3 regions of the Paenibacillus mesotrionivorans genome follow, and region 2 is predicted to be linked to each of the others. Evidence: predicted binding sites of a transcription regulator. Region 2 holds the regulator's gene; each other region holds the start of a gene.

Region 1 (7,428 bases), on a different contig from region 2:
TACCAAAAGGAGGGCCGCTCATAACCCAGCAGCATGGAAGTGAGAATGCCGATCCCGCAGGACAGTCCTTCACCCTCCGCGCTTTCCCCGCCAATGGGTCCCCGCCGAACCTTGGGTCCAGGGCCTTGCTCCTCCGTACGCACCGTATAACTGCCTTCATTCCATGGGGCTTGCTCATCGCGGATATGGAGCTTCAGTTCCCCTGCAGCTCCAGGACGGAAAGCATAACCGTTCAGAAAAGCCTCGGCGTCCACCAGCCTTGCCATAGAATACGGCACCGTTTCATGGCTGATGCGCGGGTCCTTAAGCAGCGAAGCCAGCCTGTCTGCCGGATGAGCCATCTTCAGCACAACCTTGCCTTGGCTGCCCAGCATGGAATCATGATCGGCTACGAAATTCCATAAGCCCCTATAGGCTTCCCCGTCCAGGGCTACCCATTCCTGGATTGTTAAGATGCTGTCTGCCACCTTGTAGAGCATATATCCTGTTGCACGTCCGTCTCTGTCACAATAAACAGCTCCTAAGCCCCCTTGGTTTTTCCGAGCCAATACCCCTTCCACCCACCATTTGCGGGTGCGGACCATCATGCCGTTATGGCGTGTGGCGTAAGCCTCATAAACCGGCGCCAATACCTCCAGGTCAACGGTACGTTTGATCCGTCCGGAAGCCGCCGGAAACCGGGGCAGCTGGTGGGGGGCCAGCTCGTATTTCTTGTATTCGGTATTGGCTTCCCAGCCGAATCTCCGGTAAAACTCGAACTTGAAGGGATGGAGCATAGAGATGGTTTGGCCTTGTTCTTTCATTACCCGCAGCGAATGGGTGAGCAGGTCCGCCACTCTGCCGCCGCGGCGTTTCTCCGGCCAGGTGGCAACAGCGGCGATTCCACCCATAGCCAGCGGCCTGCCGCCCACATAAATCTCCATAGGCAAAAGCATCAGCTTCGCTTCCAGCCCATCCTCTCCATAACAACCCCAGTTCTCAGAGGGCATCAAAGTTGCGGCCCGTTTAGCCCGCTCCTCAGGTGTCAACGTGTACTGAAATGCAAAAGAGGAAAGACGTGAGTATTCCTCCCTTTCATCCTCCTGCATCTGGCGAATCTGTCTCATTCCTTGTCCTCCAATCGGTTTGCCAAAACATTGGCGCAATCCGGGCATACGTCCATACCACCCAGCGGCCCCGGCATATAGTGTATTATTCGTTTCCGCATTACCCCCGCTTGAAACTCTTGAGGGGAGGTGAACAACAATGGGTTATGCTGCTGCAGCTGCAGGTTGCGGTCCCGTAGGTGGCGGTTTTACCACTACTGGCGTTATTCTGGTGCTCTTCATTTTGCTGGTGATCATCAGCAGAGCATGGGTATTCTAATCTGAATCTCCCTTCGCTTTTCAAAAAGCCTTTCGGCTAATGCCGGAAGGCTTTTTGCTAGGGCGTATTTGCAAACACGCCCTATTTTATCCCCCGATCTGGGACATCCTCCGCACCGTTGGGGTATGGGATGCCCCGGTATCGGACATGGCCAGAGCCATCTCATGGTTTTCAGGTTTGGTCGCCAGCGCTTTGCGGATCAGTATACGGAGCGCTTCGTCATCTCCGATGCTGCTTCTTACATGGAATTCATCGGACCAGTACAAACAGGGTTTGATATATCCGTCTGCAGTCAACCGCAGCCGGTTACAGGCCTGGCAGAAATGGTCGCTGACCGGATGGATCAGCCCAAAGGTACCCTCCGCCCCCTGAAGACGGTAATTCTCCGCAGGCCCATTGCCGGTTATACCCCCGGCAGGCTCCACAGCCAGGCCCAAGGCCTCCGCTTGGCGCAGCACCTCTTCCAGAGGCAGATATCCGGACTTCCAATCCTTCCCGCTGTGGCCGATAGGCATATATTCAATAAAACGGACATTCAGTTTGCGGTCCAGCGTTAGCTTCAGGAAATCGGCGATTTCATCGTCATTGACCCCTTTGACCAAAACCACATTCAGCTTCACGGGATCAAGCCCGGCCCGGAGAGCCGCGTCCACACTGGCCAGCACCTTCCGGATATCGCCGCCTCTTGTGATCAGACGGAACCGGTCCTCCCGCAGGCTGTCCAGGCTGATGTTAATCCGGGTAAGCCCGGCCAGCTTTAAAGCTTCCGCTTTTTTCTCCAAAAAGATGCCGTTGGTCGTCAATCCGATATCCTCGATGCCGGGAACCGCCGCCAACATGGCGACCAGCTCCGGCAAATCCTTGCGCAGCAGAGGCTCACCCCCGGTTAGCCGCAGCTTGCGGATGCCCATGCCGGCCAATACCCGGACAACCTCCCGGATCTCCTCGGCCTGCAGAATGTTTTCCTCAGGTTCAAACTCCACACCCTCCTCCGGCATACAATACACACACCGCAGGTTGCAGCGGTCGGTTACGGATATCCGGATATAATCATGCTTGCGTCCGTGTTTATCCGTCAGCTGCTCCTCCATGTCTCCACCTCCTGTCTCTAAGAATCTCCAGCTCCGCATGGAACAATGTCTTTGTTTCAGCCACCATAGCGCGGATTTCAGGCAAGGTGGCGCGGTCAATATGAATACCGGCCACCACCGTAACCGCTTTGCCCAGCGTGCTGCAGGCCATATCCGCCAGCTCACGGGCAAGCTCGGCCTCCTTGTGGCCGGGCAGCCCGATGACCTCCGTATGGACGCCGCCGCCTTCGGTGGGATACGAAACCGCTGTTGCACCGATATGGGCTTGTCCTCCGGTAACCAGCAGAATATAGTCCGCGCCGGCTTCGATGGTCCGCACAGACAGCCCGTAGAGATTGCGGATTGTCATCTTCTGACCCCTTTAACGTTTTCATATGATTATAACAAACAAAAACGCCGCCTGCATGCAGACGGCGTAACATTATGATCACATATCAGGATACTTTAGCAGGAAAAAAACTGTTCCAGATCCATCAGCATTTGCTCCGCCAGCGGAAACAAATTCTCTTCTTCATTGCGGAAGTGACCGGCAAGCACATTGTAGGCCTCCAGCAGGGAAGCCGCAGCCTCCTTGGCCTTCTCACTGTTGACGGGAGCCGAAGCCCCTTCCAGGATTTGCAGGAAGCGCATAATATGGCCGTGAGCCAGCTTATGCTCCTGCTCCAGCGCCATCAGCTGCTCCAGATCCTGGCCGGAATAGTCGCGCACCATGGGAAACAGGACTTGATCCTCCCACAAGGAGTGGGCATCCATTTTCTCCACAAACTGAATGGTTTTGCCGCGGAGATAGTTCAGAGATACGCTCCAATTCAGCACATCCTCATCCTGTCCCACTACCTTGGCCATGCCATAAAGCTCCATCATTTCCCGCTTCAGCAGCTCATGCTCTTCCTTCAGCTGTTCCATTCCGTCTCCCAGCACGTCTACTGTACTAACCACTTGCTCTTCACGGGATAACGTTTGAAGCATGTTCATCCACTCCTCTGTATTCATCGCCACAATCGGGTGTGATGCTTATGGCAACCTCTATCTTCGATAAATATAATTTATATGGCGATAACTTATACCATCAGTATAGTCTCTGCCATATGGTTCATCTGTGATTATAATCACAAAGTATGCCGCTGAATATTGCTAACTTGTGTCATCTCATTTTTTCCCTTCACTCCAAAAAAATACCCGGCCTCCCGCTGCTGTTCACCAGGAACAGAAGGAGAGAGCCGGGCACCAATATGAGGACGAAGAATTAACGGTTGATCATGCCGCAGCTGTCTGCTTTGCCGCAGGTGGAGCTGGCGCTGCCGCAATTGCAGGCGGTGCCGCCGTTTTTGCGATTCTTCAGATAACGGAAAACAGTAAAGCCGACGATGCCGACAACCACTGCGATAATAATTACATCTGCCATGTGAATCCCTTCTTCCTTATGAGTATGGCGATGGATGGACTTGACTCTAGAGTCCGATTCCCAGGAGACGGCCGACTTGATATACAAGAAGCGAGATGGTCCAGGCAATGCCGCATTGGTAGGCCACGGTGAACAGGGTCCATTTCCAGGAGCCCAGTTCCTTCTTGGCTGTGGCGATAGCCGCAAAACAAGGGGCATACAACAGAACGAATACCATGACGGAGAAAGCCGCAAGCGGCGAGAAATATCCATGCAGGGCAGTGCTGAGGGCGTTGGTCAGCTCTTCCGTGCCCTCATTGATGTAGAGAATTCCCAAGGTGCTGACTACCGCTTCCTTGGCGATCAAACCGGTCAGCAGCGCAGCGCCTACCTGCCAGTGCACTTCGCCGGTGCCGTTAATCACACCGAAGCCGTTCCAGGTAAAGATCGGAGCGATCAGCTTGCCGATGGAGCCGAAGATGCTATCTGCAGCGTCCCCCACCATATGGAAGGAGAAATCGAAGGTTTGCAGCACCCAGATGACTACGCTCATGGACAGCAGGATGGTACCCACCTTCACCACATAGCCGCGGGCTTTTTCCCAGGTATGCATCATAACGGACTTCAAGGAAGGCAGTCGGTACGGCGGCAGCTCCATAACAAACGGAGGTGCTTCACCCTTAAATACCGTTTTGTTCAAAATGATACAAGAGAGCATGGCCACAAGAATGCCCAGGCCGTAAATACTGAATGTGACAAGCCCCTGATTGGAGGCGAAGAAGGCGCCGGCGAACACGGCGTATACCGGGATCCGGGCTCCACAGGACATAAACGGCATCAGGGTGATGGCCAGCTTCCGGCTCCGGTCATCCTCCAGGGTCCGGGTGGCCATAATGGCGGGAACGCCGCAGCCATACCCCATCAGAAGCGGAACGAAGGCTTTGCCGGACAGGCCAAAGCGTCTGAACACACGGTCCATCACGAAGGCGATGCGGGCCATATACCCGACGTCCTCCAGAATGGACAGACAGAGCATCAGGATTACAACAAGGGGCAGAAAGCCGAGTACTGATCCAATACCTGCAAAGATACCGTCAATTACCAGGCCCGTAACCGTATCGGATGCTCCGACGGTTTCCAGGAAGGTCGCTACCCAGCCCGGGATGGTTTCCCCGGTGAATTCTGCGAAGGGATCGGCGATAAGTGCAGCCACCGGACCCAAGGAAATCTGGAATACGGCATACATAATCAATATGAAGATCGGAATGCCCAGGTAGCGGTTGGTGACAATCTTGTCCACCTTATCGGAAAAGGTCAAATCCCCTTCCTTTCTTCCCTTCTTCACATGCTTTTCGATGGCTTCACTGATATATTTGTAACGCAGGTCGGCAATCATCGACTCCAGATCACCCTCGGCGCCTTCGGCCTGGGCCACGATCTTATTGACGGAAGCCGTCATAGCCGGGCTCATGTTAAGCTCTTCGATTGCTTTTTCGTCTCTTTCCAGCAGCTTCACGGCATTGTAAAGCGGGTTGGGGTAATTATCCTTCTGCAGAAGCTCACTCAGCGCCTTGACGGGTGCTTCCAGCTTGGTGCGCTCAAGGGCAGTTTTGATGGCACGCTCATGCTTGTGGTCCAAGGACAAGGCCCGCTCCAGCAGCTCCTTGATCCCCTGATTCTTGGTGGCGGTGATGGGAACCACGGGCACACCCAGTTGCTTCTCCAGACTGGCCGCATCAATGCTGTCTCCCCGGAGCTTCACCTCATCCATCATGTTCAGGGCAATGATCGTAGGAATCCCCAGCTCCAGCAATTGGGTGGTGAGATACAAGTTCCGCTCAATGTTGGTGGCATCCACGATATTGATGATTACATCCGGTTTTTCCTTGGAGAGAAAGTTGCGCGCGATAATTTCTTCTTGGGAATAAGGTGACAGCGAGTAAATACCGGGAAGGTCAATTATGGTCACATTTTCCTTTACCTTTTTGCACTTTCCCTCTTTACGCTCCACAGTTACCCCGGGCCAGTTGCCAACATGGGCATTGCTCCCCGTCAGATTGTTAAATAGGGTAGTCTTTCCGCAGTTAGGATTGCCAGCCAGGGCAAATCTGTACGCCGCCATACTCATTCTCCATTCTTACGTGAAATTTGAACTATTTCTCGACTGTGATTTGTTCCGCTTCGGACTTCCGCAGGGTCAGCTCGTAGCCCCGCACATTAATCTCGATGGGATCTCCCAAGGGAGCCACCTTCCGCATAATGATCTTGGCTCCTGGGGTAATCCCCATATCCATCAATCTTCTCTTCACCGGGCCGCTTACCCCGATGCTTTTGATCACGGCGGTTTCGGCAGGTTTCAGGTCCTTCAGGGAAATGTCCATATAGTCCTCCATCTAAGGTTGATTGATAATGATAATCATTCTTAATAAAAAGCGGGACATCTCCCTTGGAGGAGCCCCGCCGCTAGTTATTCAAATTACGGATTGACCATCAGTTGTTGAGCGACGCCTTTATTGAGGGCCAGTCTGGAGCCCTTCACGCTGACGATGAGGTTGCCCTTCATCTCGGATACGACGGAAATAAAGACTCCCGGTACAATGCCCAGTCCAGCCAGAAACTTCTTGGTATCCTCCTTGGCTCTGCACTCATTCACAACGGCTTCTTTTCCTATAGGAAGCATCGTTAACGGCATAATTCCCGCTCCTTTCATTAAGAAAAAACGGATGATAGTTTATCTTATTCATGACCCGGTAGTGATAATCACTTTCACTGTTACGATAAAAATACACCTTCTACCCCCCTGTCGCTGTGAAATAAATCACTAGTCAATAACCGCAACCTGCCCATTTATCCTCAATTTCCACATCATTTGTCGTTTTGTCACATTTATCCGTCCCATGCAAAAGCCTCCAAAGCGTTTCTCCGTCCGAACCGCAGTAGTGTGTTCACCTTTCCGCAATAAAAAAACAGCCCCTCCTTTTAGGAAAGGGCTGCTTCTCCGGCATGCTTCAATGCCGACTCGTATTCTTCGGGTGTGTTCATATTCGTAACAAATTCCAGGCCGATATGCTTTTCTTCAAAATGGGCCTCCGGCGCCTCCTGCCAATAAATCATCCGCAGCATTTCGGAAACCCGTGACTCCCCGGACAGGAGCAGCGCCGATATGGCATCCGCACAGCCTTTGGAATAAATCCCGTGGAGGGGATGGGACCGTCCTTCAATAACCGGGACCACCGCATCGCATTTCAGGGTAGCCTTCAGCTCCTGCATGGCTGTAGCGGCGGAGGAGGACAGGAACGGCATGTCGCAGCCGACAATCCATACCTCCGGATTCCGGGCCAAGGCCAATGCCGCATGCATGCCGGACAACGGCCCCTTGCCGGGATAATAATCGGTAATGATCCGGATGGAGCGGTCGAGAACCGGCAGAAACAGGGTCGGCTGGTTCGTCACCACGATAATTTCCTCACAAACCTCGCTCAGCGTTCTGATCTGACGCTGGATGAGCAATTCACCGGAAAAAGGAAGCAAGGCTTTTTCCTTGCCCATTCTCCGGTTTTGGCCTCCGGCCAATATGGCGCCCGTAAG
Region 2 (7,428 bases):
ACCTTAGCTTTGTGCACACGTTGACATGGCTGTATAAGGATTCCCGTTCGGGCCTCCTGCCGTTGGTATCCATGCGTATTCAAGAGCATGCGGCTGGGGATAAAGCATCCAAGTGGCTGCGGGCTATAGTGGACGTGGAGGAGAAGCTGGTGGAGGCCAAGGAGCACTGGGACGAGCTGTCCCAGCTGCTGTATGACTTTGCGGGAATGTCGGCCAGCGCCTCCGACCCTGCATCGGCGGAAGCCGGGCAGCTGGTGGTGCGGGTTAAACCCGCCATGCTTCCTCCTAGCTGGGAGACTCTCCGGAAGATGGAGGAGAATATCTACGTTGGCCTTGGTGAAGCTTCGCGGCAGCTGGACCGGCTGCTGAATGATTGGAAGGATGTCCAGGATGACCTGGGCATACAGACTCTGGTTACGGATTTGAACGGGGCCGGCAAGGATCTGGACAGGCACCGGGATACCCTTCACAGGTTTATGCATATGCCTGAGCAGGATGATGTGTATTGGCTGGAAGCGAGCAGCCAGTTCAAGAGTAAGTCCCTTCAATTGGTAAGTGTTCCTGCGGATGTAAGCGCCATTCTTCGACAGTTCTTTTTTGATGCAAAAGATAGTATAATATTGACATCTGCCACCTTGTCCGTGGACAAGAAATTTCATTATATCTGCGAACAGCTGGGGCTTATGGAGAATAGCCCGTCCGGCAAGGTCCGGACGGTCATTCTGCCATCCCCCTTTCAATACAGGGAGCAGGCGCTGGTAGCGGTGCCCCGCGATTTTCCCAATATTAAGGGCAGTGCCGCCGAAGCGTATTATATCGAGAAGCTTACGGAATCTCTGCGCGATGTGGCGGTGGCAACCAACGGAAGAATGCTTGTGCTGTTCACCTCGTACCGGATGCTGAAGGCGGTTCACCAGAGGCTGAAGGAAGAGCTGGCCTCAAGAGGGATTCAGGTGCTGGGGCAGGGGATGGACGGCGGCAACCGGAGTAAGCTGACGCGGATGTTCAAGGACAGTGCCGCAAGTGTCCTGCTGGGCACCAGCTCCTTCTGGGAGGGTGTGGACATTCCCGGAGATGCGTTAAGCTGCCTGGCTATTGTGAGATTGCCTTTTCAGCCGCCCAACCATCCTCTTGTGGAGGCCAAGTGCGAGCTTTATAAGGAAAAAGGACAGAACCCCTTTATCAAATATTCTGTGCCCCAGGCGGTTATCCGCTTCAAACAGGGCTTCGGCCGGCTGGTGCGGACCGCCACCGATAAAGGAACGGTTATTGTCTATGATACCCGGGTGATTGATACGGCATACGGCAAGCATTTTCTTTACTCCCTGCCCGGGCCGAAGATTGAGCATATGACAACTTCGCAATTGGTGCCGAGAATCATGGAATGGATGAGGAGTGAGGAAGGTTGAAGACGGAGAAGATTTCGGAGGCCGTCGTACGAAGGCTTCCGGTATATCTAAGGTTTCTTAACGAATTGAATATGAAGAATGTCCAGACTGTGTCCTCCCAGGACCTGGGCAACAAGTTGGACCTGAACCCGGCCCAAATCCGCAAGGATCTGGCGTATTTCGGGGAGTTCGGCAAGAAGGGGATCGGATACGATGTGAATTACCTCATCGAGAAGATCCGGCAGATTCTGAAGCTGAACCAAGACATTGCCGTTGCCCTGGTGGGAGCGGGAAACCTGGGACGGGCGCTGTGCAACTACAATGTCTATCTGAAGGACAATATGAAGATTACGGCCATCTTCGACGACAGTCCGGACAAGGTGGGCACCAGCATCAATAACCTGCAGGTGCATCCTATGAAGGAGCTGGTTGGGACGATTCGTGAGGAGGCCATCCGAATTGGCATTATCACGGTTCCGGCTTCGGAGGCCCAGTCGGTGGCGGATGAATTCGTGCGCGGCGGGGTAGAAGCGATCCTGAACTTTGCGCCGGTGATTATTAAGGTTCCGATGCACATCCGGGTGCATAATGCGGACTTTACGACGGATCTGCAAAGCCTGGCCTATTATTTGGACGAATAGCGGCATACAGAATATTATGTGGAAAGGGATGTCCCCATCAGGCGGGCATCCCTTTTTTTGATGTTTTTGTGGAGGTGGTTTTTGGCGATCGAACAGCGGGCGTTTCTCCTTGCAAAAGTGCATCTATTCTCCCCGGAACCCGACGTTTGCTGCATACCAAATGCAAAAGTGCACCTATTTCCTCCGCCCAGGCTTCATAATGCCCCCATGTGATGGAAATAACTGCATTTTTGCAGGAAAGACGATAAAACGAAGGTTTGTCTCTCCAATAAATGTACTTTTGCATTTCGGAAGAGAATGGGAGTAACGTTCTAACGTGTGCAACCCTCTAAAGCAAAGTTTGAACATGCAGTACGTTGGTGTAGTGTAAGCCTCAAAATAAAAAAAGGCCGCAATCATCGATTGCAGCCGGCTGTGGACCGCCCTGGGGCAGTCTCTTTCAAACCATCACTTACGCGTACTTCAATACAATGCCGTCCAGAATGTCGGCCACGTTCTCGCAGGCATCAGTAGTCAGCTCCAGCTGTTCATACATTTCCTTCAGCTTGAAGTCATGGTACGGATCCTTGGGATTGTGGAAAATATCCTTGATGCCTTGACGGAGCAGCTTGTCTCCTTCGTTCTCCATGCTGTTGATCTTCACGGTGAATTCGGCAATCTGCATGTACTTCTTCTTGGAAAGCAGCTTGATGGCGTCCAGTATGTATTGGCAGGCATTCACCAGCACAACCGAGAACTCCTTCATGTAATGATCCGTAGCCTGAATATTCAAATAATCAAACCGCGCGATGCATTCTTCAATGCCGTCGATCACGTCGTCCATCTTGGCAGCCAGAGCCAGAATGTCCTCCCGGTCGATGGGGGTAATAAACACCTTGTTCAGCCCGCGGAAAACGGAGTGGGTAATGGTGTCTCCCTTATGCTCCAAGTCGCGAAGCTCCTGCTGGTAGGCGGTAGGGGAGCCTTCGCTCATCATCGCCTGGCGGAATACGTGGGCAGCCTGAAGCGTATTCTCTGCGGATTGTGTCAGCAGTACGTAAAAATCCTCGTCCTGTTTCTTGCCGATTGCCATGTCCAAAGACCTCCAAGGCTTGCGGGCATTCAAGTGCCCGTTTATTCGAAAACTTCATGCATCCTTTGTTATGCATCCGTAACTCTTAAAATACCATATTCTCCGTCCCGTATGCAATGGATCTTTTCTTGATTTTCCCTTCCGGTCATTGTAGAGTGAAGAAAAGAGATTGCCTGCGGCACTTATAATTCTGCAGCAACAGGAAAGGGGCTTATCGGATGACCCGACTGGTTATTGAAAACGGTGTTTTTGTCACCGGCGACGCAGTGCGCCCGGTAGTGAAAGGATATATGGCGGTAGAGGGTGACCGGATAACGGAGCTTGAGGAGGGGGCCTATCCCGGCCAACCGGGTGAAAGCAATGTCCAGCGCCTGGACGCCCGCGGCAAGCTGTTTATGCCCGGCTGGGTGAATACCCATGGCCATGCGGCGATGGCTTATTTGCGCGGCTACGGGGATGATCTGGCCCTGCAGGTATGGCTCTCGGAGAAAATGTGGCCCAATGAAGCCAAATTTACTGCAGAGGACGTGCGGTGCGGGACCCTTCTGTCCATTGTCGAGATGATGAAGGGCGGCACCACGACCTTCGTGGATATGTATGACCATATGGATGAGGTGGCCAAGGCTGTAGAGGAATCCGGGATCCGCGCCGTTCTGGCCCGGGGAGTCATCGGACTGTGTCCGCCGGAGGAGCAGGACCGGAAGCTGCAGGAGGCGATCCGTTTCGCCAGAGAGTGGAACGGCAAGGCAGACGGACGAATCACTACGATGATGTCGCCCCACGCCCCGTACACATGCCCGCCTGATTATATTGAACGCATCGTGCAAGCCGCACATGAGCTGGACCTGCCTATTCATATCCATATGTCTGAAACCATCCGGGAAGTGGAGGAGAATGTAGCCCAATACGGTCTGCGCCCCGCCGCCCACCTGGAGAAGCTGGGTGTATTCGGCCGGCCCTGCCTGATTGCCCACGGAGTGCATTTGACGGATGATGAAATCGATATTCTCTGCCGCTATGACGTGCGCATCAGCCATAATCCGGGCAGCAATCTCAAGCTGGCCAGCGGTGTGGCCCGGGTGCCGGACTTGCTTGCCGCAGGGCTCCTGGTTTCCCTGGGTACGGACAGCTCCGCCAGCAACAATAATCTGGATATGTTCGAGGAAGCGCGCCTGGCCGCCCTGATCCATAAAGGAGTCTCCGGCGATCCCACTGCCGTTCCGGCTACAGTTGCATTCCGCATGGGTACGGCCGACGGGGCCAAATCCTTGTGGCTGCCGGACACCGGTGTCCTCAAGGCGGGGATGAAGGCGGACTTTATCGGTCTGGATAACAACCGTCCCCACTTCTACCCCCGGACCGACTACGTATCCCATATCATTTATTCCGCTTCAGCCGGGGATGTCACCGATGTGTGGGTGAACGGCAAACAAACGGTGAAGAACGGGGAATGCCTCACGCTGGACGAGGAAAAAATCAAGGCCGAATTCCAACGCCGCTACGAGGGGATTATCGGAAGATAAGCTCTGCATGTAGCATGTTAAGGAGCTTAAGGCCGCTACAAGAGGGATGGGAGAATGAGCCGCTGGAAAAAGAATGTGCTTCTGGGGAGCATCTGCTTGGCTGTACTGCTCCTTGGACTGTTTATATTCGGGGAGCGTCTGACCGCGGGGGAATGGCAGGAGAAGAAGGAGGCGGTCCTGACCGCTTACAGCCAGACCATGATGGTGAAGGCCGACCGGGTGGACACCTTTATTGGAACGGAAACCTGGCGCATCGTCTTCGGAGAAGACAAACTCCAGAAAAAAATGATCGTATGGATCGGAGAAGAATCGGGGATCCATACAGAATATGAGTCCAACGGTATTTCTATGGCCAATGTTTCGTCGAAGGTGACTGCCGCGGATCCCGCTGCCCGCATTCTCCGGGTTACACCGGGTAAGCTGGAGCAAGAGCTGGTGTGGGAGGTTTATTACGAGCGCGAGCAGGAAAACGGGCGTACGGAAGGCTTCTACGGCTATTACCGGTTCGCCGACGGCGAACTCTTGGATACCTATAGATTGGGAGCAAAAGGTTAAATGTTGTCAAGACACCTGGAAGGGTGTCTTTTTTCTTTCCACAAATTCGCTAAGAAGTATTCACAAAGTTGATATACTCTAGTATATAAAAAAGTGATATACTCATTATTATATTAGTATTCATTCTAAATAACGAATCTTTTTTAATTACAGGAAGGGGGACATCCCTTGAAGCTCAAAGCAACACCTATTCTAATTGCTGTTGTCGCATCGGCGGCCGTTCTGTTCGGCGGATGGTTTATTTATCATAGTGTCGCTCTAGAAAGTCCTTTGAATCATGCTTTGAATGAGACAGCTGGGGTTGTGGATTACAAGGCCAGCATCTCCGGGCAAAAGACGGTGTTTAATGTACAGCTTAACAATCAAGCTAATATACGTGAAATTGTTCACAAAATTAGCCAAAAGAACGACGAGGTAGCCGGTGACCGGGTGCCTGAGATTAAAGTGACCAGCAACACCTCCCCGCAGCTGGAGAACTGGTGGTCTACTGCATTGTTCGACGTGGCCCAGGCCATGGAAACCCGCCGTTACGCCGATATTCCGGCTGCTTTGAACGCTAAGGCAGGCCAGCTTCAAGGCTTGTCCGTTCAAACCGAGATGGATGACGATAATGTTTATGTGCGTTTGACGGAAGGGGAGCATGTGAAGTTTGTAATCCTGCCCCGTACCGCTGCCAAGATGGGAGTGTGGAGCCAATGATGAAATACGGGAAGGAAATTCTGATCGGCATTGTCCCTGTTGTTATCGCGTTTCTCGCTTTTATCGGGCTGAATGTGATTCCGGTTGTATTTATGGGCTTGATAGCAGTTGCTCTGTTTATGATCACGAGAGCGAGAACCGGAGGGGCCGCGGCGGTTAGCGCCGTGGACCGGAAATCCAAAAGCCGGACACCGTCGTATATGACCTTTGAGGATATTGGCGGCCAGGACCGGGCAAAGAATGAACTGAAGGAAGCACTGGATTTTATCATTAAGCATGAGGACATTAAACGGCTGGGCATCCGGCCTTTGAAGGGCATTCTGCTGGAAGGCCCTCCAGGCACAGGCAAAACCTTGATGGCCAAAGCTGCTGCCCATTATACCAACTCCATATTCGTTGCCGCCTCCGGCTCGGAGTTTGTGGAAATGTATGTGGGTGTCGGTGCCAGCCGGGTCCGCGACCTGTTTAAGGACGCCCGGAACCGGGCGCAGAAGGAAGGCAAGGACAGCGCCATTGTGTTCATCGATGAGATTGATGTCATCGGCGGCAAACGCTCCGGCGGCCAGCACAAGGAATATGACCAGACCTTGAACCAGCTTCTGACGGAGATGGACGGGATCCATACTACGGACAGTCCCCGGGTTCTCATCATGGCAGCCACGAACCGCAAGGAAATGCTGGACAGTGCGCTGCTCCGTCCCGGCCGGTTTGACCGCCACATTACCGTGGATCTGCCGGACCGCAAGGGCAGAATGCATATTCTGAAGCTGCATGCTAAGAACAAACCTCTGGAAGAGTCGGTTAATCTGGATAAGGTAGCCGACGAGACCTTCCAATTCTCCGGCGCCCAGTTGGAAAGTGTGATGAACGAAGCAGCTATCTACGCCCTGCGGGATGGCTTGGAGAAGATTAGCCAGCAGCATCTGTCCTTGGCCGTAGATAAGGTCATGATGGGGGAACGTTCGGACCGGGAAGCCTCCCGGGAGGAAAAGATCCGTGTTGCCTACCACGAACTTGGTCATGCTATTGCCGCCGAGCTCCTGAAATCCGGCTCTGTCTCCCAGGTTGCCTTATCCCCGAGAGGCCAGGCGCTTGGGTATGTGCGGCATAATCCGCAGGCTGAGCAATACCTGTATACCAAGGAATTTATTGAAGAGAAAATCATGATCGCCCTTGGCGGTGCTGTTGCCGAAGAGATGTTCTACGGCGGCCGCAGCACAGGCTCCCGCAATGACTTCGAACAGGCGCTGTCTATGGTCAAGAATATGATGGATGCGGGGCTGACACGCCTCGGCATTATTGACCGTGAGATGATGACCAAGGAAGAGCTCATGAAGGAGAATGCGTCCATTATGGAAGAGCTGACCACCCGTACCCGGAACCTTCTGGAGAAGCACCGTCGTGTATTCGAGCAGTCCCTGGACATTCTTCTCCGGGAAGAAGTGATGTCCGGCGAGCAGTTCAGAGCGCTGCTTAAGGAAAAAATGTCGGCTGTGGAAGAACTCAAGGGCGTTTCCGCATAGTGCCAAAAAAAGGCGAAAACTTAAGGG
Region 3 (7,428 bases), on a different contig from region 2:
TAACGAGGGCCAGGTGGTCGGAGCGCTGCTGGAGAATTTGAAGAGGTTGAATTACCCCAAAGAGCTGTATGATGTGATGGTCATCTGTGACAACTGCACCGACAATACCGCCGATATTGCCAGAAGCCACGGCGTTTATGCTTTCGAACGTTTTAATCCCAACCTCCGCGGCAAGGGATACGCCATCGAATGGATGCTCAAGGAGCTGTGGAAGCTTCCCCGCACCTATGACGGCATCGTGATGTTTGATGCGGACAACCTGGTGGAGCAGGATTTCCTGATCCACATGAATAACGACCTTTGTGCCGGCCACCGTGTGGTCCAAGCTTATCTGGATACCAAGAATCCGCATGATTCCTGGATTACCTCCTCGTATGCCATTTCGTACTGGTACTGCAACCGTCTGTGGCAGCTGCCCCGCACCAATCTGGGGCTGGCCAATTATCTGGGCGGCACCGGCATGTGCTTTGAGACCACCCTGCTGAAGGAAATGGGCTGGGGCGCCACCAGTCTGGTGGAGGATTTGGAATTTACCATGCGCTGCGTCAAGAGGGGCATCAAGCCGTATTTCGACTATGATGCCAAGGTATACGACGAGAAGCCGTTGTCCTTTAATGCATCGGCCCGCCAACGGCTGCGCTGGATGCAGGGACACTTCGATGTGGCCCGTCGCTACTTCTTCCCCCTCGTATGGCAGGGGCTGAAGGAAGGCAACTGGGCTAAGGTGGACACCGCCGTTTATGCCTTGAACGTCTACAACCTGTTCCTGAGCGGCATCATCACCATCATGCTGTATGCCGACCAGCTCCGGCCAGAGCCGTACTTCACCTCTCTGTTCGAAAATGCGCCCTGGTTCTTCGGCGTACTGTACCTGCTGAATGTCCTGGTGTTCCCGCTGGCTCTGTATATGGAGCGGGCGCCGAAGAAGATCTGGAAGTCGCTCATCCTGTTCCCGGTGTTCCTGGTATCGTGGTACCCGGTAACCTTCTACGCCTTCTTCACCCAGAACAACAAACAATGGAGCCACACCCAGCATACCCGGGTGCTCCGGCTGGAGGAAGTACAGAGCAAGCAGGCCAGCTAAGGGCTTTAGATCCCGTGTTTGCAGATAGTTAAATTTGGTTTGACTTGACTGAGTTTCTATGTTAGACTGTTTGAGTGCTATTAAGAAGAAGCGCCCGCTTCTCACCTGACCGACAGAGCGTTGGCTGGTTCTAGTCACTTAAGTGAACGCTTAGCAGTGTTGCTTATGACGCGAGATCAGGATGTGGGCGGTTAGTGCCTGCATCCTTTTTTTAGGTTCAAGGTACAGGTGAGAAACTAGTGGAGGTGGAACGTTATTAGCAAGGATCATATGATTAACGAAGAGATTCGCGCCAAGGAAGTCCGTTTGATCGGTCCCGAAAGTGAACAACTGGGGATTAAGCCTTTCCGGGAAGCACTGCAAATGGCTCAGGATGCGAATCTGGACCTGGTAAATGTAGCGCCTACCGCCAAACCGCCGGTTTGCCGGATCATGGATTACGGCAAGTTCCGGTATGAGACCCAGAAGAAAGAAAAGGAAGCGCGCAAGAATCAGAAGATTGTTGACCTGAAGGAAGTCCGCTTCAGCGCCACCATCGACGAGCACGACTTCCAGACCAAGCTCCGCAATGTTCTGAAGTTCATTCAGGACGGAGACAAGGTGAAGTGCAGCGTACGTTTCCGCGGCCGTGAAATTACTCATGCTTCCATTGGCCAGCGTGTGCTGGAGCGGGTAGCGACTGAAGCTGAGAGCATTTGTACAGTGGAGCGCAGACCCAAACTGGAAGGCCGCAGCATGATTATGATACTGGCGCCGAAGTGATTCGGAGCCGGGAATAACTATTAGGAGGACTTCAGCAATGCCTAAGATGAAAACTCACCGTGGCGCTGCCAAGCGTTTCACGAAAACCGGTACTGGCAAAATCAAGAGAAACAAATCGGGCAAACGCCACATTCTGGAGCACAAGAGCTCCAAGCAAAAGGCCAGATTGGGCAAATCTGCCATCATGACCAAGGGCGATACCAAGCGTATTGAGTCCCTGCTGGTATACGTGAAGTAAACAACGTTTCGGACGAAATTCCCCCTCAGATTGGCTAAAGCCAATTCCGAGGCTTCCATAACATGATCCGGCCTCTGGCACGGAGCAAGTTATCAGGGCAAAGCAATTCATTTATTCAGGAGGCTGACTACTATGGCAAGAGTTAAGGGCGGGTTTGTGACTCGTCGTCGTCATAAAAAAATCTTGAAGCTGGCAAAGGGCTATTTTGGCTCCAAACACCGGTTATTCAGAACTGCTAACGAGCAGGTAATGAAGTCCCACATGTACGCATTCCGTGACCGCCGTCAAGTGAAGCGCGATTTCCGCAAGCTGTGGATCGCCCGTATCAATGCGGCTTCCCGTCAAAACGGATTGTCCTACAGCAAGTTCATGTACGGCTTGAAGCTGGCCGGCATCGACGTAAACCGCAAGATCCTGGCTGACCTGGCTGTAACCGACGCTAAGGCATTCTCCGATCTGGCTGCCGCTGCTAAGGTAAAGCTGAACGCCTAGTACCGCGGATAGACGCGTGACTGAAAAGACCCGGACCGGGAGAGCAATCTCCTTGTCCGGTTTTTTTGCATTTTAGAGGTATGAAAGGCCAGGCTATCACATAGAATCAACTAAATATTAACAATTCTCAAGATGCAATCAAATAGTATAGCAGATGAGGTAAAAAAAGTCATTTGTATAATTTTCCTTACTATTTTTGTAACAATTTCAGATAGCTGAAAACTGATTTTCATGTTAAGATTTCATTTGTAAAGTGATAAATATCACAAAAAAAGAGAGTGGATTGAACATATTGTGAAATTCGCATTTCTGTGAGAAGGGGAGTTGGCATACATGCGAATGAAAAGGCTGCTTGCTCTGTTGACTGCAGGTGCAGGAACGGCTCTTTTGAGCGGCTGCGAAAGTCTGGTGGTGTTGAATCCCCAGGGGCCTGTGGCAAGAAGCATTGCTGAGCTGATTAACTGGTCCTTGATGTGGATGCTGTTGGTCGTGGTTGTTGTGATCGGTTTGTTTGTTTTCATTGTGTGGAAATACCGGGAGAAGCCGGGGAACGAGGATTACGAGCCCCCCGAGGAGCATGGCAGCCTTGCCCTGGAGATTACCTGGGTTGTGATTCCGATCCTGATCGTGATCGCCCTGACCATTCCTACGGTGAAGGCCCTGTACAAGCTGGAGGATGTGCCTGCCGGTTATGAGGACCAGACTCCGCTTGTGATTCATGTGACCTCTGCAGACTGGAAATGGATTTTCAGCTATCCGGAGCAAAACATTGAGACAGTGAACTACGTGAATATCCCCGCGGGGCGTACGGTGGATTTCAGGCTGACCTCCGCCGGTACCATGCAGTCCTTCTGGATTCCGGCTCTTGCTGGCCAGAAGTATGCCATGGCGAAGATGGAGAACCAGCTGTTTTTGGCGGCAGACCACCCGGGCTCCTATCTGGGCCGCAACACCAACTTTAATGGCAAGGGTTATTCAGGAATGGAGTTTGAGGTTCTGAGCCAAACCCCCAAGGAGTTTGAGGAATGGGTGAGCGACGTGAAGGCCACTGCTCCCAAGCTGTCCGAGCCGGAATATGAGAAGCTGCTGGAGCCCACCCATTTGGGACGGCAGACATATTCCAACACTCACCTGGAATGGGTAAACCATGCGGATCCGGATTCCAAGTCTTACACCAATCCGGAGATGTACCGTCTGGATCACGGCTATCCGGGTAAAACCTTCACCGAGCCTGATCAATACAATGCACCAAACAGCGGTGAATCCCAAAACAACACCAAGAAAGACGGGGGTGAAAAGCATGGGCATTAAATGGGATAAAATACTGGTAACCGGGGATCCGATGATTCTCGGCGCCCAGATTTCGATTGTTCTGGTATCGGTGGGCATTGTAGCGCTGCTGATTTATCTCAAGCGCTGGCAATGGCTGTGGAAAGAATGGATCACCACGGTTGACCACAAGAAAATCGGTATCATGTATATACTCTCAGGTGTGGCTATGTTCTTCCGCGGCGGTATGGACGGTCTGATGATGAAGGTCCAGACCTCTCGCCCGGAAATGGAATTTTTAAATGCGCAGCATTATAACGAGGTCTTCACGACTCACGGTGTGGTCATGATTTTGTTCATGGCCATGCCTATGCTCATCGGTCTTATGAATATTATTATTCCGCTGCAGATCGGCGCCCGCGACGTGGCATACCCACAATTGAATGCTCTGAGCTTCTGGCTGTTCTTCAGCGGAGCCATGCTGTTCAACCTGAGCTTCGTCGTCGGCGGTTCTCCGGATGCCGGCTGGACCTCTTACTTCCCGCTGGCAGGCAAGGAGTTCAGCCCGGGTATCGGCAATAACTTTTATGCCGTGGCGCTTCAGATTTCAGGTATCGGAACGCTGATGACCGGCGTCAACTTTATTGTGACGATTATGAAGATGCGTGCTCCGGGGATGACCCTGTTCAAGATGCCTATGTTTACTTGGACCTCCCTGGTTACCAACCTGATTATTGTTGCCGCGTTCCCGATTCTTACTGTGGCGCTGGCTCTGATGACCTTTGACCGTCTGTACGGCACCCACTTCTTCACAGTGTCTGCCGGGGGTATGGATATGCTGTGGGCCAATCTGTTCTGGCTCTGGGGCCATCCCGAGGTTTACATTGTTGTTCTGCCGGCTTTCGGGATTTTCTCCGAGGTGATAGCTACCTTCTCCCGCAAGACGCTGTACGGCTACACATCCATGATCGTTTCTATTGTGGGCATCTCTGTGCTAAGTATGCTGGTTTGGGTCCATCACTTCTATACTATGGGGGCCGGGCCCGGGGTAAATTCATTCTTCTCCATCTCCACCATGCTCATTGCGATTCCCACCGGGGTGAAGATGTTCAACTGGCTGTTCACCATGCGCAAGGGGCGGATCAAGATGACCACTGCTATGCTGTGGGCGCTGGCCTTTGTTCCCTGCTTCGTCATCGGCGGCGTAACCGGCGTCATGCTGGCTATGGGCGCTGCGGATTACCAGTATCACAATACCTTGTTCCTGGTGGCGCATTTCCACTATGTGCTGATCCCCGGCGTTGTATTCGCCGTCTTTGCTGGCCTATACTACTGGTGGCCGAAGATTTTCGGCACCCTGCTTAACGAACGTTTGGGCAAGTGGCATTTTTGGCTGTTCGTTATCGGCTTCAACGTAACATTTATGCCGATGTTCTTCCTGGGACTGAACGGCGCGGTAAGACGGGCCTACACCTACTCCGAGGAATCGGGCTTTTCACCGCTGTTCCTGCTTTCGGGTCTGGGCAGCGCAGTATTGGCAGCCGGCTTCGCCGTATTCTGCTACAATATTTATTGGAGCTTCCGCTACGGTCCGAAGAATGTCGTCAGTGACCCGTGGGATGCCCGCACCCTGGAGTGGACAACGGCTTCCCCGCCGCAATTCTATAACTTTGCCAAGATTCCGGTAGTGAAATCGCTGGATGCCTTCTGGCACATGAAGAAGAAGGGTGAAGGCTTGACGCTGAAGGAGTCTGAGCTGGAGGAAATCCATATGCCGCGCAATTCCTGGCTGCCGGTGTATATGGGCGGAGTGTTTATGGTAGCCGGCTTCCTGCTGGTCTTCGAGCTCCATATTGCCGCCTTGGTGGCACTGGTTGGCGTTGTGGTCGGCTTGATCATCCGTTCCTTCGACTATGATGAGGGTTATCATGTGCATACCCATGAGATCGCGTATCGGGAGAAAGCATGGAGAAGCATGGAGAAAGAGGTGAACAAGTATGACGCATCATGAGAATACGGCCCTGCCGATGGAGTACCGGACAGAGCAGAGCCGGATGAATATCCTTGGCTTCTGGATCTTCCTGGGAGCAGAGATTGTACTGTTCGCCACTCTCTTCGGCGTCTACGCCGCGCTGTATCACCGGTATGCGGGGGGACCCACTCATCAGGACCTGATTAATATCCGCGACGTTCTGATTCAGACCGTGCTGCTCTTAACCTCCAGCTTCACCTGCGGCCTGGCCATTCTGCAAATGCGGCGTGGCAGTCTCAAAGGGCTCATTGGCTGGCTGGTAGTCACCCTCTTGTTGGGCGCAGGCTTTCTGTTTATGGAAATCAACGAGTTTGCCCACTATATCCACGAAGGGGCAACCATGCAGACCAGCGCCTTCCTGTCCAGCTTCTTCGTGCTGCTGGGTACCCACGGCTTGCACGTGACCTTCGGGATCGGCTGGGCGATACTGATTATTATCCAGCTGCTTCAGCGGGGGCTGACGCCCGTCACTACCCGCAAAGCCTTTATCATCGGCTTGTACTGGCACTTCCTGGACGTGGTGTGGATCTTTATCTATACCTTCGTCTACCTGAAAGGAATGGTGATGTAAGATGCATAAGAAAGCCGGCTTTCCCACCGCACAAGTCCTGGGTTTTCTCGGTTCTCTTCTGATGACCTTCCTGGCAGGAGCAATTGCCCTCCGCACATCATTGAGCTTTTCGGCCATTATGTGGATCATCGGGTCTTTGGCTATTCTCCAGGCCGGCCTTCAGCTGTTTATGTTCATGCATGTCAATGAAGGCGATGACCGGAAGATGCAGCTGCTCAATATTGCGTATATGGTTTTCCTGGTTGTGGTCATTGTTGTGGGTACAATCTGGATTATGTCCGGTTTGCATCAAACCCACTGATGTGAAAATTAAAATGCGGCTCCCATCTCGAAAGAGGCGGGGGCCGTTTTTGATGTAAAGAGTGCCATTGTGGGACAAGAGTTTTTATTATATGATAAGAAGTTGATGGACGGGCTCCAAACTGTCTAACAACATTACACGCAAAAGAAATGCGAGGGACCCCATGTATCCAAAAGAGCTTTCCTACACCATGCCCCCCGAGTGGGCTGAACATAGCGGCACATTTATCTCCTGGCCTGTCCGGGACTCCATGGTATACCCCGAGGATTATGAGGACGTATGCCTCGGCTATGAACAAATTATCCGGGCCATCGCCGAATTTGAGCTGGTGACCGTGGTGGTGAATCCGGGAGATGAAGCCATGGTGCGCTCCAGACTGGCTGGAGTTCGGGCGGAATGTCTGCCTATTGCCCACAATGACGCCTGGCTCCGCGACAACGGCCCCACCTTCCTTGCGGATAAAGCCGGGAAGCTGGGAGCCGTCAACTGGGGCTTCAATGCCTGGGGCGGCAAATACGAGCCTTGGGATTTGGATGACGCAGTAGCTCCGGCCATTATCGCCCATACGGGAGTCCGGCAGTTTGATGCCCCAATTGTGATGGAGGGCGGCTCCATCCACACCGACGGGGAAGGCACCATCCTTACTACCGAGGAGTGTCTGCTGAATCCCAACCGCAAC

What was found. The regulator Rex, encoded in region 2, represses fermentation and respiration genes when NADH is low (regulators of the CRP and FNR family bind a similar motif). The targets are predictions, from matches to a motif close to TTGTGAAATATTTCACAA.
Region 1: the regulator Rex is predicted to act here: its motif matches at 3,554-3,571, upstream of ACI1P1_RS06335 (hemerythrin domain-containing protein).
Region 3: the regulator Rex is predicted to act here: its motif matches at 2,828-2,845, upstream of qoxA (cytochrome aa3 quinol oxidase subunit II).

What each region holds. Positions count from the first base shown of each region.
Region 1 covers NZ_JBJURJ010000003.1:404,483-411,910, forward strand. The annotation lists gene ACI1P1_RS06315 (GNAT family N-acetyltransferase) at 1-1,106, opposite strand, end outside; gene ACI1P1_RS06320 (YjcZ family sporulation protein) at 1,246-1,365, shown strand; gene moaA (GTP 3',8-cyclase MoaA) at 1,452-2,456, opposite strand; gene lpdD (prenylated flavin chaperone LpdD) at 2,434-2,805, opposite strand; gene ACI1P1_RS06335 (hemerythrin domain-containing protein) at 2,901-3,425, opposite strand; gene ACI1P1_RS06340 (FeoB-associated Cys-rich membrane protein) at 3,703-3,861, opposite strand; gene feoB (ferrous iron transport protein B) at 3,908-5,962, opposite strand; gene ACI1P1_RS06350 (FeoA family protein) at 5,994-6,221, opposite strand; gene ACI1P1_RS06355 (FeoA family protein) at 6,317-6,532, opposite strand; gene mobA (molybdenum cofactor guanylyltransferase) at 6,820-7,428, opposite strand, start outside.
Region 2 covers NZ_JBJURJ010000001.1:265,552-272,979, reverse strand. The annotation lists gene dinG (ATP-dependent DNA helicase DinG) at 1-1,409, shown strand, start outside; gene ACI1P1_RS01255 (redox-sensing transcriptional repressor Rex) at 1,406-2,029, shown strand; gene ACI1P1_RS01250 (DUF47 domain-containing protein) at 2,481-3,101, opposite strand; gene ACI1P1_RS01245 (amidohydrolase) at 3,320-4,624, shown strand; gene ACI1P1_RS01240 (cell wall elongation regulator TseB-like domain-containing protein) at 4,679-5,179, shown strand; gene ACI1P1_RS01235 (hypothetical protein) at 5,348-5,878, shown strand; gene ACI1P1_RS01230 (AAA family ATPase) at 5,875-7,401, shown strand.
Region 3 covers NZ_JBJURJ010000006.1:11,221-18,648, reverse strand. The annotation lists gene ACI1P1_RS10055 (glycosyltransferase family 2 protein) at 1-1,084, shown strand, start outside; ribosomal protein L20 leader region at 1,161-1,302, shown strand; gene infC (translation initiation factor IF-3) at 1,355-1,846, shown strand; gene rpmI (50S ribosomal protein L35) at 1,884-2,084, shown strand; gene rplT (50S ribosomal protein L20) at 2,217-2,576, shown strand; gene qoxA (cytochrome aa3 quinol oxidase subunit II) at 2,916-3,887, shown strand; gene qoxB (cytochrome aa3 quinol oxidase subunit I) at 3,877-5,856, shown strand; gene qoxC (cytochrome aa3 quinol oxidase subunit III) at 5,843-6,448, shown strand; gene qoxD (cytochrome aa3 quinol oxidase subunit IV) at 6,450-6,749, shown strand; gene ACI1P1_RS10015 (agmatine deiminase family protein) at 6,913-7,428, shown strand, end outside.